3 regions of the Lysinibacillus sp. ACHW1.5 genome follow, and region 1 is predicted to be linked to each of the others. Evidence: riboswitches for the same ligand, from Rfam matches in the RefSeq annotation. Region 1 holds a riboswitch; each other region holds the start of a gene.

Region 1 (5,139 bases):
AGCTAGAAGCTCCTGAAAAAGGGGCAGTATACTTTCAACAGCAACCAATAACCAAGCATCGTCGCGCAGCTTTTTATGACAACTGCCAGATTATTTTTCAAAATGCAACAGCCTCTTTAAATCCCATGTGGACTGTAAGGGACCTATTAAGAGAGCCGCTTCAGCATAAGCAACCTATAACGGACACCTATTTACAGACCATGCTGGAGAAGGTCAAGCTACCAACAGATATCTTACATGCCTTGCCCTCTGAGCTAAGTGGCGGAGAAAAACAGCGAGTTAATTTATTACGATCCCTTTTGGTCGAGCCACAATTAATCGTATGTGATGAAATTATTTCAAGCCTAGATCGCTTGATTCAACGAGAAATCGTTGATTTATTAAAGACCTTGAATAAAGAAAGGGCAATGGCCATTCTCTTTATCTCTCATGACTTAAAGGCTGTTTCCTATTTATGCGATCGCATTTATGTGATGAAGGCTGGAACCATTGTTGATGAGAGCAACAAAGAGAATAACGGCTTTACCTTCACGGACAGCTATGCAAAAATGCTGTTTCAGGCAATGGATCATTGATTTGGCAAAACACTTCCTTTGAATGGGAAGTGTTTTTTTATGAGTGAACGAGCGCAGCTCATTTTTCAGTGAACTCCTTAGATATTGTGTAGATCGTATGCGTATCCTCGACATGCATCAAACTACTGTTTTGCCCTTTATCACCTAACCAAAGATGATAGCGATATTTGTTTCCTGCCTTGTCCACTATTTGTCCATCATATTCTGGCAAAGCCATATTGACAACACCCTCGTTTTTGACTGTTGTTGCAATGGCTTGTTGGAATAGTGTAAGTGATTCTTCATCCGTATATTCTTTAAAAAAATCAGTGTTCACCTTGTTAAATTTAGCACCAATAGAAATGCTGACCTTAGCTAATTTATCTTCTGGTTTTTCATTACATCCTAGTAAAACAACGGCTAGTAGAGACACTAAGGCAGCTATCATTATTCGCAACCACTCACCCCCTCTATAGGCTAAATAATACCACCATTTCCTGTCGTAGCTCTCACTTCTTTGTAATACATTAAATAAACGAGAGCGAAAGGGGACAGATAGTGGGCTTATTTGATGGATTGATCGGCAATGCAAGCGAGGTGAATTTAGAAAAACTACAGGAGGAGGTCCATAATTTATTAATCCCAAACGAGACAGTCAAGAACGCCTATAAAATTATTAGAGACACGTTTATTTTTACCAATAAACGATTGATCCTCATTGATAAGCAAGGAGTGACTGGCAAGAAAACAGAGTATCATTCCATTCCCTATAAAAATATCGTTCATTTTTCAGTCGAAACAGCTGGAACATTTGATTTAGATGCAGAGCTTAAAATATGGGTGTCTGGCAGTCCATTACCGATTCAAAAAAACTTCAATAAGGCGACAAATATTTATAAGGTGCAAAGCGTCTTAGCACAGTATGTTTTGGGGACGTAATGAAGGTGCTAATAGTACGTGTGCACAACCCAAAGCCCGCAGATTTGTGAGGCTTTTCTGTCGTGCCAGGAAGGGGGCGGTGTAACGGATTTTAAATCGGCTTCATGATTACGGTAAGCTCGAAAATACTGTCAAGTGTAAATAAGAGCGCCTTGCCGAGACCTTATTCAAATACAATCATTTCTCCGACTTCTTTAAACCCGAAGCGTTTATAAATATTTTTTCCATCCTCTGATGCCTGTAAGACTACGGGCTTTTGCTTATCGATTGTTTGACTGAGTAGGAATTGAAACATCTCACTGCCATAACCCTTGCCCCTATACGCATCTTTTGTCATCACATCATAAATCCCATAGCTATGTTTACTGTCGATTAATAATCCCGTAGCGATAGGTACTTCCTTTATACAACCAATAAACATGCGGGCATTTGATGCTAGTTTTTCCTGTGAGAATTGATGAAAGTAAATTTCTAATGCATCTCTTTCTGCTGTTTCTCCAAATAAACTTAGAAAAACTTCCTTATATTGTAGAAGATCTTCCTTGTTACTTACTTCTGTGATGGTAAGATAATTGGAAATTCGTGGACCTGTGTGAAGTGTATGGTCAAGCTTCATCATCATATTTCGTTCAGCTTCCTGTAAATTGCAGTCTTTTATCAGTTGTAGCCAATCATCGCTTAGATAGTTGGCATCCACCCACGTGCTGAAGGGAAGTTTATTCACAATGAAATGATTAATCCTTTGTTTAAGATGATTTTCCTTATGAATTATAGGCGATTTCGCTACTAACAAATTAAATGTATCAGTTGGAATATTTGTATTGGCTATGACAAAATGAGCTTCCTCTATAATTTGTCCAGAAACGGCTCGAGTAAATAGTTTCATTTTTTCCTCTAAATTACTCGTTACTAATTGTTGACTTGTTTTCATATTTTTCATCCTTCCACTATTAGAAGTACACTATCTTTCATTATAAAGTCAATGAAAGATAAAAAATACGCAGTTCACCTTTTTTATATCCCCCTATAACTTTATTAGTAGTTTGGAAAATATTATGATATTTGACTTTAGAAAAACACTACTTTAAAATTGATTTTAGTAATCTAATAGGAATGTGGAGTACACTCGATTCCTATGACAACTGAATAGCGTGTAGTAATAGGTGTAAATTGCGTGCAATTTGCTTAAAAGGGAAGTCGGTGTGAATCCGACACTGTCCCGCAACTGTAAATGTGAGCGACTTTTCAGCAACCACTGTCAAATGATGGGAAGGGGAAAAGTGGCGATGACCATGAGTCAGGATACCTGCCTGTTACGAGTACACACCATAAACCTACGAGGAATAGGAGGTGGCATGTTGACAAAACAGAATGCTCTGTTCGTCACAGTACGTCAAACGCCCATAGTAAATGAAAGGGTTCATAATCGAACTCGTTCACACATACTTAGGGTTTGTTTGGCATTGTGTGATGAAAGAAGATAAAATGAAGGATTTCCTCAAAAGTAGGGAGTCCTTTTTGTTTTGAAAATATGTACGCAAAGGGGATGCACGTATGACAAATATTCATGTAACGACAACGTTGGAAACGCCTTATGAAGATCTGAACATTTGTAAGCAACCACGCACAGAAGTTGCCAAGAAAGCGAAAACAAGAATGGTGGTCGAGTCTCTGATCGATCAATTATTAGCAACGAAGCTGATTCGCAATGATCGCTTCTTTGAGCAAATCTTATATAATAAAGAAATTATTTGGATACAAAATGGGGATGTGGACGGTCATCTTTTAGCGAAAGCAGCCATAGCAGATGAACTAAAAACAAAGACGAATAGTTTTATGATGTACATGCCGACCAATCCGATTGTCTATGAGGTCAAAGGAGAAGCGTATCACTTAATTACGCGCATTGATTCTACACGCGCAAAGCCCAACCTCGACCGTCTATCATTGGAGCCCAAGCCTGTTTTAAGTGCCGCTCGTGTCAATGACTTATTATGCTCGATTGTCATGCGCTTTTACGAAACATATTTATATGATTTAGCATCTCATCATGACAAACTCATTGCATTTGTGCAGCAGGAATATGCCCAATTTATTGAAGCGGTGCAAGCGTTAAATGATTATCATTTCAACTGGCATCCACGTGGCAACGGTCACGAGCTTTTACTGCAATTAATTGATCATCTACAACTATTAAAAAGTCAACCTGGTAAGGTACTCATTGATTTTACGAACAAGCATGACTATGTAATAGTTGAACCCGCATATTTGTTGGACAATCCAACAAAGAAAGCTGTCGGTGCACTATAAAAACAAGCCCTCCATTTTTTGGAGGGCTTGTAATATCTTGTTGTAGGGTAGAGATATATTGATGCCCAAGCAAGAAATACCCGCGCTAGAGCGATGGATACCCGTGGAAGCCGAGAAAATACCAGAAGCGCCCACCCTACAGGCAATGCATGGCTGCCTGTGCTTCTTGCCATGGAACCGAATATCCTTTGCCCTTAGCACAAAAGATACTAGAGGAACTATACTCAGGGTCGGCATTTTTATCATAGCCAATCTGTGCAATCACATCCTCTGTATTATGGCACACATCATAGCCATCAAATTGGAGTGTGAGTGCACCTTTCCCATTTGTATAGGCGGCAAAGGTTGTACTGTAGCTCATTAAAGTGGCAACAGGTGCACGACCTGTTAGGATAACATCCGTTTCGGATAAAATCGGGTCATCGAACGTGCCTGCTGCTTGCTGAATATCAGTCATCATACGACCGATAAAGTCGTTTGAAGCTTTCATTTTAAAGCGATAATAGGGTTCAAGTAGAACATTTTGTGCCTGCTCCAGCCCCTGACGCAGGGCACGGAAACTGGCTTCACGGAAATCTCCCCCCGATGTATGTTCATTGTGCCCGCGACCTGTTAGAAGTGTAAAATGAATATCTGTTACAGGGAAGCCTGTTAGTAGCCCATGATGGTCACGCTCAAACAGGTGCTTTTCAACAAGGCGCTGATTGCCTACAGATAAATGATCGGCATGACAGGCATTGGTGAAGGTATTACCTGTTCCACGTGGATTTGGCTCCATTAATAAATGAACTTCTGCATAATGCTTGAGGGGCTCGAAATGACCATAGCCCGTTACGGTCGTCGCAATGGTTTCCATGTATAAAATTTGCGGCTCACCAAAGGAGACAGCTAATGAAAAACGTGTCATTAATACCTCAGTTAGGACCTCCAATTGAATGACACCCATAATATGCACATGGATTTCCTGAAATTTTTCCTGCCAGACCACACGCAAGGACGGCTCTTCTGCTTCGAGTAACCGGAAAATCTGTAGCACTTCCTTGATATGCTGATCACCCTCATATTGAACCTTTGCCTGTAAGGTTGGGACAAGCTCATAGGGCTGTGATAGCATCGTTGTACCGATTCGATCCCCAATGTTTGCCTGGCTCAGTCCTTTGACAGCGAAAATTTCTCCTGCCTCTACCTGTTGAACGGTCTCAAAGCGACTGCCGTTATAAAGGCGAATTTCGGTCACTTTTTCTGTTACTTCGTCAAATGAAAATTCATCTCGTACATGCAACGAGCCCTTGGTTGCCTTCATAAAGGTTAAACGCTGGTGACCATCATGACGAAT
Region 2 (5,139 bases), 890 kb from region 1:
TACGTTTTTTTCTTCGATGAGACGTTTAATGTCCTCTTTTGTGTATTTACCCACAGTTTTCCACACTCCTATAATTTGTCTAGCTTTTATGTTTACCCTACCCTATTTATTAATAGAATCGAGATAAATCCCCTCTTCGGATGGACGATTTTTGCATGCGCTGTGCTTGACGCATTTCTTCGCGCATAATTTGGCGTAATTCTGAATCACTTAAATCTTGCTCATCAGTTGTTGCAACAGGATTTTTCTTTTTAGCAAATATTTTTTTAATCTTCGCCATATTCATACCCTGTTCTAAGTAGTCTTTAACCTCAAGCAATATATCGACGTCATTTAGTGAAAACATACGTCGATTGCCTTCTGTTCGGTGCGGCTCAATTAAATGGTGTTCTTCATAATAACGAATTTGTCTTGCCGAAAGCTCTGTTAATTGCATCACGATACTCATCGATAATAACGGCATAGTTCGTCTAATTTCACGACTCATTTAAGTCCTCCTCCAATACCCGCTTATCATATAACGAATTTTTTTTACTGTCAACCAACCATGTAAGGTTATCTAACATGAATGGCACTATTTTTTTCAATCTGATTAAAAATTGTAAAAAACTCTTCATATTTAGGCTTTATCTATTGTCTTGTTATGCTTTTTGAATGGCTTGAACCGCACTGCATATAGCAAATTTAACGTGTTCATATGTTAATCCACCCTGGATAAATGCTGTATATGGCGGTCGTATTGGGCCATCCGCTGTTAGCTCAATGCTGGACCCCTGAATAAATGTTCCAGCCGCCATGATGACATCATCTTCATAGCCTGGCATATAGGCTGGTTCAGGAGCATAATGGGCATTTATCGGTGAGTTCGCTTGTATTTCGCGACAAAAGTCAATCATTTGTTGTGCTGTTTGAAAAGATACTGATTGAATTAAATCTGTACGCTTCGCATGATAGCTCGGAGTAGTACTCATGCCAATTTCATCGAGCATTGCAGCTGTAAATATCGCCCCTTTAAGTGCTTGCGATACAACATGGGGTGCCAGGAAAAATCCTTGATAAAAATCACCTAGTGTATTTAATGTGGCCCCCGCTTCTGCTCCAATACCTGGAGAAGTCATACGATAGGCACATTTCTCCACTAAATCTGCTCGGCCAGCAATATAGCCACCAATTTTAGCCAAGCCTCCACCTGGATTTTTAATGAGCGAGCCTGCCATTAAGTCAGCACCGACCTCTGTAGGTTCCTGTGCCTCTACAAACTCGCCATAGCAGTTATCTACAAAAATAACAGCTTTCGGGGCTATTTTACGTACCTTTACACACATATCTGCAATTTCTTCTATTGTAAAGGATGGACGTGTTGCATAGCCTTTTGAACGCTGAATCGCGATCATTTTGGTTTGTGCTGTAATAGCAGCCTCGACACCTGCCCAATCAATAACCTGATTATCTAGTAAATCCACATGTCGATAACCGATTTTATAATCTTTCAGTGAACCTGTATCTTTTTCACCACCATCGACAATGGATTGCAATGTATCATATGGCTGACCAGAAATATAAAGCAGCTCATCACCAGGACGTAAAATACCGAATAGACTAAGCGTAATTGCATGTGTCCCTGAAATAATTTGTGGTCGAACTATGGCTGCCTCTGCACCAAATACTTCTGCATAAACACGCTCTAGATTATCCCGTCCCTCATCATCATAGCCATAGCCGTTTGTTGGATGTAAATGATAATCACTTACTTGATGCTTTCTGAAAGCTGCTAGCACCTTCTGCTGATTGTAGAACGCCATTTCTTCTACCTTGGCATGATAAGGCCGAACTTGTTCCTCTACTTTTTCCGCTAACGATAGCGTTTCTGTTGATAACTTTGATGTAAACGTCATTCTTTCTTCTCCATTTCATAATGTCTCGCATTTCAATCAGTAAGATTTATTGACTATCTAAATTGACTTCAATCACTCTAGAATTCCCTAACCAACTACTGTTATATGAACGCTTTTGACGAATGTTTTTCTTTATTTTAATCACATTTTATCAATTTGTATGTGCACCTGTAAAACTTGCCTATTGTTTCTAAGGGCATTTTACGCTAAGCTAATGTGCGGACTCATTTCAAGAAGCGTATTTAATGACCGATTTTGGCTATTAAATTCATAGATTCTGTTACGTAAAAAGTCTTTTAACTTTTAAAAAAGTTTATTTATTGATAGAAGGGGTGAAAGGGATGGCTTGGGAGGTTTTTAGTATTATAGGAACAATTGCCTTTGCTATTTCGGGGGCAATTATTGCCATGGAAGAAGAATACGATTTATTCGGTGTATATATACTTGGTATTGTGACTGCTTTTGGTGGAGGAGCTATCCGAAATTTACTCATTGGACTACCTGTCACAACACTTTGGGGACAGGATATGATGTTTCAAATAGCGCTTGCTGCGATTACGATATTCTTTATTTTTCCCCATCATCTGATTCAACATTGGCATCGTTGGGGTAACTTCACAGATGCGATTGGCTTATCAGCATTCGCAATTCAAGGCGCACTCTATGCTGTCAAGCTTGATATGCCAGTAAGCGCAGTCATTGTAGCTGCTGTTTTGACAGGTTCAGGTGGTGGAATTGTACGAGATTTATTAGCTAGAAGAAAACCATTAGTTCTCCGTGATGAAGTTTATGGGGTTTGGGCAGCTCTTGCTGGATTGTTAATCGGCTTCGAGGTTTTTACAGGGGATATTTTCCTTTATATTTTATTCGCAGTAATTACAGCTTTACGTATTCTTTCCTATATGATGAAGTGGCGCTTGCCATTACGAAAATTAAATCGTGCATAAATACCATTCAGCCAATGACCAAAAATTAAGTCATTGGCTGTTTTATTGTTTTTATCTTTTTAACAACTGCATTGATTCTTCTAAAGTCACCATGTTTTTCATCATCGAGCAAGCTGCATCTAAAATAGGAAAGGCTAAGGCTGCTCCAGAACCTTCGCCTAAACGCATATTCATGTGCAACATTGGTTCAATGCCTAGTAAGGCAGCGGCAATTTTTGCCCCTGGTTCCTCTGAAGCATGGGAAGGAATGATATAATCGATTACTTTTGGTTCGAGCTTATAAGCAATGAGGGCGGCTATAGTCGAAATAAATCCATCAATGACAACGGGTTTAAGATGGGCAGCTGCGCCAAGAATAATACCTGTCATCGACCCTATCTCTAACCCTCCAACCTTAGCCAGAACATCAATAACATCATTTGGATTAGGCTTATTTAAGGTAATTGCTTTTTCAATAACTGCCGCTTTATAGGCAATGCCTCCTTGGCCTACTCCTGCACCAAACCCCGTTACTTCGATAGGGTTGCATCCCGTCAAAACAGCTAATATCGCAGCACTTGGTGTTGTATTGCCGATGCCCATTTCTCCAGTCCCAAGTACATCAGCACCTTTTATGATTTCCTCAGTGGCCACACGGATTCCTACTTCTATCGATTGAATGGCTTCTTGTTTGGTCATAGCGGGACCTTGTGCCATGTTATCTGTACCATATTTAATTTTATGAATAAGGACACCTGCATCAAGTGGAATATCTCCTTTTACCCCAACATCTACTGTGACCACCTTTGCATTGGTAATGCCAGCAATCGCACAAACGCCTGTACCCCCCTTAGGAAAATTTAATGTTTGAAAGACCGTAACATCTTGTGGATTCGTGGTTACACCTTCCTCGCAAACACCATGATCTGCAGCACAGACAATCATCACTTTTTTGTCGACCATCGGATATAATTGTCCTGTTATACCAGAGAGCTGTACGGCAAGTGATTCTAGTTTACCCAAGCTACCTGGGGGCTTACAAAGCGCATCAATCCGCTTTCTGGCTTGCTCCATACTTTTCATATCAGCCCCCTGAATGTTTTGAATCGTGTCTTGTAATAATTGCATGATTATTTCTCCTCTCGTTCTCATTAAGACAAAATAAAAAGTCTGTAGTTTATTGTCATGACAAATAAACTACAGACTTTTCCATCATCTATATCTTCTAAAGCATGTAGGCAGGTCTCCTGGCTCAAGTTCAACACCTCATAGTACCTTCCCAGCAATTTGCTAGTGGCATACACTATGAAATTCCCTTATACAGTGGCGGGTCCGCTAAAGCTTTTCACTTTATTCCCTATTCTCCCTAGTGGGCACCTATTGCTTTTATGTAATTATGTTAAATCTACTTTACAACTTTTTTAGTGTCAAGAGGAAAAAATTTTTTGAGTGTTAACTTAGTAACACCACCTATTCAAACAATATAGGCTTATCAAGAGCTTGTAACAACTAATGAATCCCTCTCATTCACTTGATGCTTATCAACTTCAAAAATTTTATCTGCTTCACTTATTAAAACAGGGTGATGAGTAACCAATATAACAGTCTTTTGTTTTTCTTTATTTAAATATAAAAGTAATGTTTCTATATTTATTTGATTGTCTTTATCAAGCGCAGAAGTAATCTCGTCAAACAAATAGATATCCGCATCTCTTAGAAGCGATCTTGCTATTGAAAGTCTTTGCTGTTGCCCAGTAGATAATTCAAGCCCGTTATGCCCTATAAGAGTTTCAAATTTATAGTCCAACGTTTCTATATATGAATAAATGTTAACCATTTTACAAATTTGAATTAATTCTTCGTCCGTTGCATTCGGCTTTGCTAATAACAAATTTTCCCTTATTGTCCCTGTCATTATAAAATGCTCTTGCGTTACCAAACATACCCTTTTTCTATAAACATCAATAGGAATATATCTAATATTTTGATTGGATAGAAATATTTCACCCTGATAATTAATGTATAAACCTGATAATATATTCAATAATGTCGATTTACCTGATCCGCTTTCTCCCTTAATCAATACAATTTTCTTCAAAGGTATTTGGAGATTTATATTTTCTAAAACTGGAGATAATGCATTAGTATAGGTAAAGCTTACATTCCGTAATACTATTTTATCTTTTCTAAAATGATGCGAAGAATTTACATAGTCAGGTACTTCTAATTTCTTTAGATGATATTTATTGTCTTGCATTAAGTTTTTTACTCTATTTACAGACACAATTGCTTCTTGTAAAAATGAATTTAGTTGAGAA
Region 3 (5,139 bases), 2.1 Mb from region 1:
TTCCGTTTAACGAACATGACAAGTGGTTCTAAGAAAAATGCACTAATCCCAGCAAGGATTAAAGGCATGGACACTGGGATAACAAAATACGCAGCTAGAAGTAGGGATATAATCACAATCAACCGAAAAATCAATTTCCTAGCATTAAATTTATTCATAAACTCACCTTCTTTGCGAAAAAAATTAAGTTAAGTGTACCATAAATCAAATTTTATTACGTTCTGAATCAATAAAGGTAGGGATGAATTATGGAAAAAGAGATTTTGCAACTTTTTAGTAATTTAACAGAGCATGATCGCGATATTCAATATGAATCTTACGAGGAATTAATGAAAATTATGCAGGAACCTGTAGATTGGACATATGCAGTTTGGGAACAGCTAGTAAAAGCACTTACATACAATAATGGTTATTCTCGTGCACGTGCTGCACAAATTTTATGCGCTTTAGCTGCAAAAAGTGATCCAGAAGAAAGGGTCTTGGAGGATTTTTTAAAGATTTGGGCTGTGACTTACGATGAGCAATCTGCTACAGCAAGGCATGCATTACAAGCAATTTGGAAAATTGGACAAGCGGGTCCAGTACAAAGAGATTTGGTTGTATCGTATCTAGCTAAAAGATTTCAAACATGTATAGATGAAAAACAGCCATCTCTTATTCGTCAGGATATTATTATGTCATTTAAAAAGCTATATGATCAAACAAATGACTCGAAATTATTAGATATTGCCCATCGTTTAATTAATGAAGAACAAGATGCTAAATATAAAAAGAAGTATAAGTCAGCCATCCGTTCAAAGTAGCGAGGTGGTGTTTTTTTGTGCAAATTCTTTGATGAGCGGTAGAATAGTCAACTATAATGAATGAAAAAAGGGGATTATGGCATGAGCATTTATAATTATCTAGTTCGGAAGCCTAATGGCGAAATTTTATCGATGGAAACATATCGTGGAAAAACAATGTTAATTGTTAACACGGCAAACCAATGCCGATTTACATATCAATTTGAAGACTTACAGAAAATGTATGATAAATATGGAAAAGAGAATTTTGTAGTTCTTGGATTCCCTTGTGATCAATTTGGCCATCAAAATCCTGAAGATGGGGAGGAAACTAAGCATCTCTGCAAGGTAAACTATGGGGTCACATTCCCGATTTTTGAGCTTGTACAGGTAAATGGAGAGGCTACCCATCCACTCTTTAATTATTTAAAGCATGAAGTGGATTACCGAGAGTTTGGGAAGGCAAGTATGCAGGAGAAAATGTTGGCAGAAGCAATTGTTCAACTTGCCCCAAGCTTTTTAGATGGTCGTAATATTCGCTGGAACTTTACAAAATTTCTAGTAGATGCTAATGGTAAGACCGTCTCACGCTTTGAACCAACAGATTCACAGCTCGATATTGAAAAAGCAATTGAAACACTATTATAGTAAATTTCTTAATAATGTAAAAATTTGTTAGGGTTTTCTCTTCAAGTAGAAATATTGCTATATTTTAAAACTGAGTACAGCTATTTTTTCTGAAGCATATATGATAAACTGCTTTACAAATGAAATATTCTTGCAGAATAAAGGTGCTAATTAGCATAATCGGGAATCCGGTGAAAAACCGGAGCTGTTTCCGCAACTGTAAGTGCAGCCATTATAAAGATTTACCACTGTCTCAAAGAAGATGGGAAGGTCCTTTATAACACATTCGTTTCATGTGACGAACTGTACAAGCCAGGAGACCGACCTTTATTTGAACGTATAAAAACTTCTCGGAAGCTAGGAGGATATACGGCAAATACATAGGCTTTGTCCAGTTTGATGGCTCATTATGTTATTTTTGTCGTTCCTTTGCAAAAAGGAGCGACTTTTTTATGCCTTTCAAATAAGAATTTTTCATTATAGAAAATAGGGGGGAAGCAAGTGAAAAAAGATGCCCGTTATTCTTGTTATCCATTTATGCGTGAGAAAGCTTCAACGGTCGATTTTGAAATTCGAACAGATAGCCTTACAACACATCTAGGAGTTGCATTAGCTGCGGTAAAAAAAGAGGATGTTCAAGTCGTTGCTGAGGATTTATTGCTTATGTTACCTATGGCGTATCATGTGAATGGCTCAGTTCGTGGGAAATTAGCAGTAACTGAAGAGGATTTATCTTGGTTAAGTGAGCGTTATGATTTTTACGTTCGCCATGTGAAGGAAGAGATTCAAAGTTTTGTTTTACCTCAAGGAACAGAGGCCGCTGCAGCCTTACATCTTTGTCGCAGTGAAGCAAAAAAATCATATCGTACTTTACACAAAGTATCAGAAGAACGAGAGGTTCCTGCTATTCTTTTCGATTACCTTGGTTTATTAGCTAATGTATGTTTTGTCATGGCTGTTTTTATGAATCAGCAAGCTGGAATAGCTGAAATACCGTTTATTAGTAAATCCTACCCAATGAAAAAGAAAAAGGAGAATAACAATGAAGAAAGTATTTAATTTCCAATGGCTATCAGTGCTCTTACTTGCACTGGTATTAGCAGGCTGTGGCACTGCTGAAGATACAAAAAATAAAGATGCTTCGCAAGATACACAACACGCAGAGAAAACAAGCTATAAAGTGACAGATGACCGTGGAGTGGAAATAGAGTTTAAAGAAGTACCAAAAACAGTTGTATCTTTACAACCAAGTAATACTGAAATTTTGTTTGCTTTAGGTGTTGGCGATAAAATTGTAGGAGCAACTGAGTACGATACTTATCCAGAGGAAGCACAAAAAATTGAACGTGTCTCTGATACTACGAACTTTAACAGTGAAAGAATTATAGCGTTAAAGCCAGATGTTGTCATTGCTTATACAATCGGTGATAAGGATGCCCTAAAGCCGCTTGAGGACGCAGGAATTAAAGTGTTTGTTATTCAATCTGCGACAACTTTCGATGATGTTTATGGAGATATCGAACAAATTGCTGCTGTGATGGATGTTGCTGATATAGGAAATAAATTAAATGAAGAGATCAAGGCGAAAATTGCTGAAGTACAAACGAAGGTGAAGGACGTAAAAACGCCGAAAAATGTTTATTTAGAGGTTAGCCCTAAGCCAGACATATATACAGCAGGCTCTAGCACTTTCCAGCAAGAAATATTAGATGCAGCTAATGTTAATAATGTTTTTTCTGACTTGAATAGCTGGGCAAAAGTGAATGAGGAAGATGTTATTGCGAAAAATCCAGATGTTATTTTAACAACAGTAAACGATACAGAAGATCCAATAGGAGAAATTCTTGAACGAGATGGTTGGAATACTGTGACAGCTATTCAAAACAAAGCGGTATTGTCCATCGATACAGATATCTCTAATCGACCTGGTCCGCGTATTGGTGAAGCTGTAGAATTAGTAGCGAAAGCTGTGTACCCCGAATTATTTAAATAAGAAATGTTTCCATGCTAGCTGTGAGCCATTCAGCTAGCATTTTTTATGTGGTTTAAATTATTACCTAGCGTGAAAATTGGAATTAATGTAGTTTGTTCTTTAAAATAAAAGTAAGTATGCTTAATAATCTTAGGAGGTGTAGTGATTGGAGCAATTAGAGACAAAGGTAATTCCATTTGAGGCAGTCTATAATTTCCGAGACATGGGTGGATATAAGACAAAAGATGGGCGTAGGGTAAAAAAAGGTTTATTTTACCGCTCAGCTGCTCTTGGAAAAATGACACTGGCAGATAAAGAGCTATTTGAAACATTAGGGATTAAAACCATTTTTGATTATCGCGATAACAATGAGGCGTATCATAATCCTAACCCAGTGTTCTCGTATGCTCAATATATACAAATCCCAGCGAAGGGTAATCATGCTTTTGAAATGCCTACCAATGCTGGTGGTAGAGATTTCTATAAAGTGGTAAGCCCTGAGATGTTTCGGGATTTTTATGCACAAATGCCTTTTAACAATCTTTCATTTAAAGAGTTAATGCAAACGATTCAAAATCCTAATAATCTAGGTCTTGTCCATCATTGCGCAGTTGGTAAGGACCGAACGGGTATTGGAGGAGCACTTATTTTACTAGCTTTAGATGTACCTGAGGAGACTATCATGGAGGACTATTTAGATACTAATATACATTTACGTCCGATGGTAGAAAGAATGGCTCAGGCTATTCAGCATCAGTATAATGAGCAAGAACTACTGCAATTTTATGCATTAATGTCCGCCCGTGAAGACTATTTACAAGCAGCATTGGATGCGATGGATCGTCGCTATGGTTCTAAGACTGGGTTTTTAGAGCAGGAATTTGGCCTAACAATTGAAAAACGAGAGCAATTACAATCCTATTGCTTGATTTAAAAATGGACCCTTTCACACGATGTGAGAGGGATTTTTTATGTGGAAGCGCTGTCTTCCTATAAATCTCTTTACAGTCTGAATATTTGTGATAAGATACAATAGATTTTTAAGAAAAAATAGGAGAAGTGAAAGTATTGGCAGACACAATTAAAGAGACAAATAAGTTAAGTCTATTCCATTTAACATGGCCGATCTTCTTAGAGGTTTTTCTATTTATGTTGATGGGACTAGCCGATACTTTTATGCTCAGTGCTTTATCGGATAATGCTGTATCAGGAGTAGGTGCAGCCAATCAATATATCCATATTGCCATCTTGATTCTGGAGGTAGTGGGCAATGGTGCATCTATTGTTGTTTCTCAGTATTTAGGCTCCAGACGCTTTTTTGAAGCAGCCAAGATCTCGGCGTTAGCGGTCACGATGAATTTGGTCGTGGGGCTTTTAATGAGTATTTTATTTTTCTTCTTTGCGAGACATTTAATGACAATGATGAACTTGCAGGGAGAAGTACTCCACTATGCACAAAGTTACTTAGCCATCATTGGGAGTTTTATTTTCTTACAGGCTATTATTAATGCACTCGCTGCAATTATTCGTGTACATGGTTGGACAAAACAAACTATGTACGTTTCACTTGGCATGAACGTCTTACATGTTGTGCTAAACTACGGTCTTATTTTTGGGAATTTAGGTTTACCAGAGCTTGGTGTGAAAGGAGCGGCTATTTCCTCTGTCATTAGTCGCGGATTAGCTGTCCTAGTATTTTTCTGGTTACTGTTTCAGGTAATGGAAGTGCGCGTAAAGTTACAATATTATTTTGAGTAT

Evidence for each region. A riboswitch is a leader RNA that binds a small molecule or an ion and turns the genes downstream of it on or off. The one in region 1 is predicted to bind cobalamin.
Region 2: linked by a shared signal. The riboswitch ahead of cobT (nicotinate-nucleotide--dimethylbenzimidazole phosphoribosyltransferase) and the one ahead of L6W14_RS10215 (hypothetical protein) in region 1 are both predicted to bind cobalamin.
Region 3: linked by a shared signal. The riboswitch ahead of L6W14_RS20960 (hypothetical protein) and the one ahead of L6W14_RS10215 (hypothetical protein) in region 1 are both predicted to bind cobalamin.

What each region holds. Positions count from the first base shown of each region.
Region 1 covers NZ_CP091777.1:2,073,053-2,078,191, forward strand. Annotated here, with positions in the region: gene L6W14_RS10195 (ABC transporter ATP-binding protein) at 1-575, shown strand, start outside; gene L6W14_RS10200 (YhfM domain-containing protein) at 634-1,002, opposite strand; gene L6W14_RS10205 (PH domain-containing protein) at 1,113-1,493, shown strand; gene L6W14_RS10210 (GNAT family N-acetyltransferase) at 1,657-2,424, opposite strand; cobalamin riboswitch at 2,638-2,822, shown strand; gene L6W14_RS10215 (hypothetical protein) at 3,048-3,803, shown strand; gene L6W14_RS10220 (elongation factor G) at 3,940-5,139, opposite strand, start outside.
Region 2 covers NZ_CP091777.1:1,182,636-1,187,774, reverse strand. Annotated here, with positions in the region: gene glnA (type I glutamate--ammonia ligase) at 1-54, opposite strand, end outside; gene L6W14_RS05495 (MerR family transcriptional regulator) at 110-487, opposite strand; gene L6W14_RS05490 (methionine gamma-lyase family protein) at 642-1,895, opposite strand; gene L6W14_RS05485 (trimeric intracellular cation channel family protein) at 2,237-2,842, shown strand; gene cobT (nicotinate-nucleotide--dimethylbenzimidazole phosphoribosyltransferase) at 2,894-3,949, opposite strand; cobalamin riboswitch at 4,041-4,217, opposite strand; gene L6W14_RS05475 (ABC transporter ATP-binding protein) at 4,314-5,139, opposite strand, start outside.
Region 3 covers NZ_CP091777.1:4,178,942-4,184,080, reverse strand. Annotated here, with positions in the region: gene ytvI (sporulation integral membrane protein YtvI) at 1-158, opposite strand, end outside; gene L6W14_RS20970 (hypothetical protein) at 249-803, shown strand; gene L6W14_RS20965 (glutathione peroxidase) at 885-1,430, shown strand; cobalamin riboswitch at 1,555-1,753, shown strand; gene L6W14_RS20960 (hypothetical protein) at 1,911-2,468, shown strand; gene L6W14_RS20955 (ABC transporter substrate-binding protein) at 2,452-3,402, shown strand; gene L6W14_RS20950 (tyrosine-protein phosphatase) at 3,548-4,315, shown strand; gene L6W14_RS20945 (MATE family efflux transporter) at 4,450-5,139, shown strand, end outside.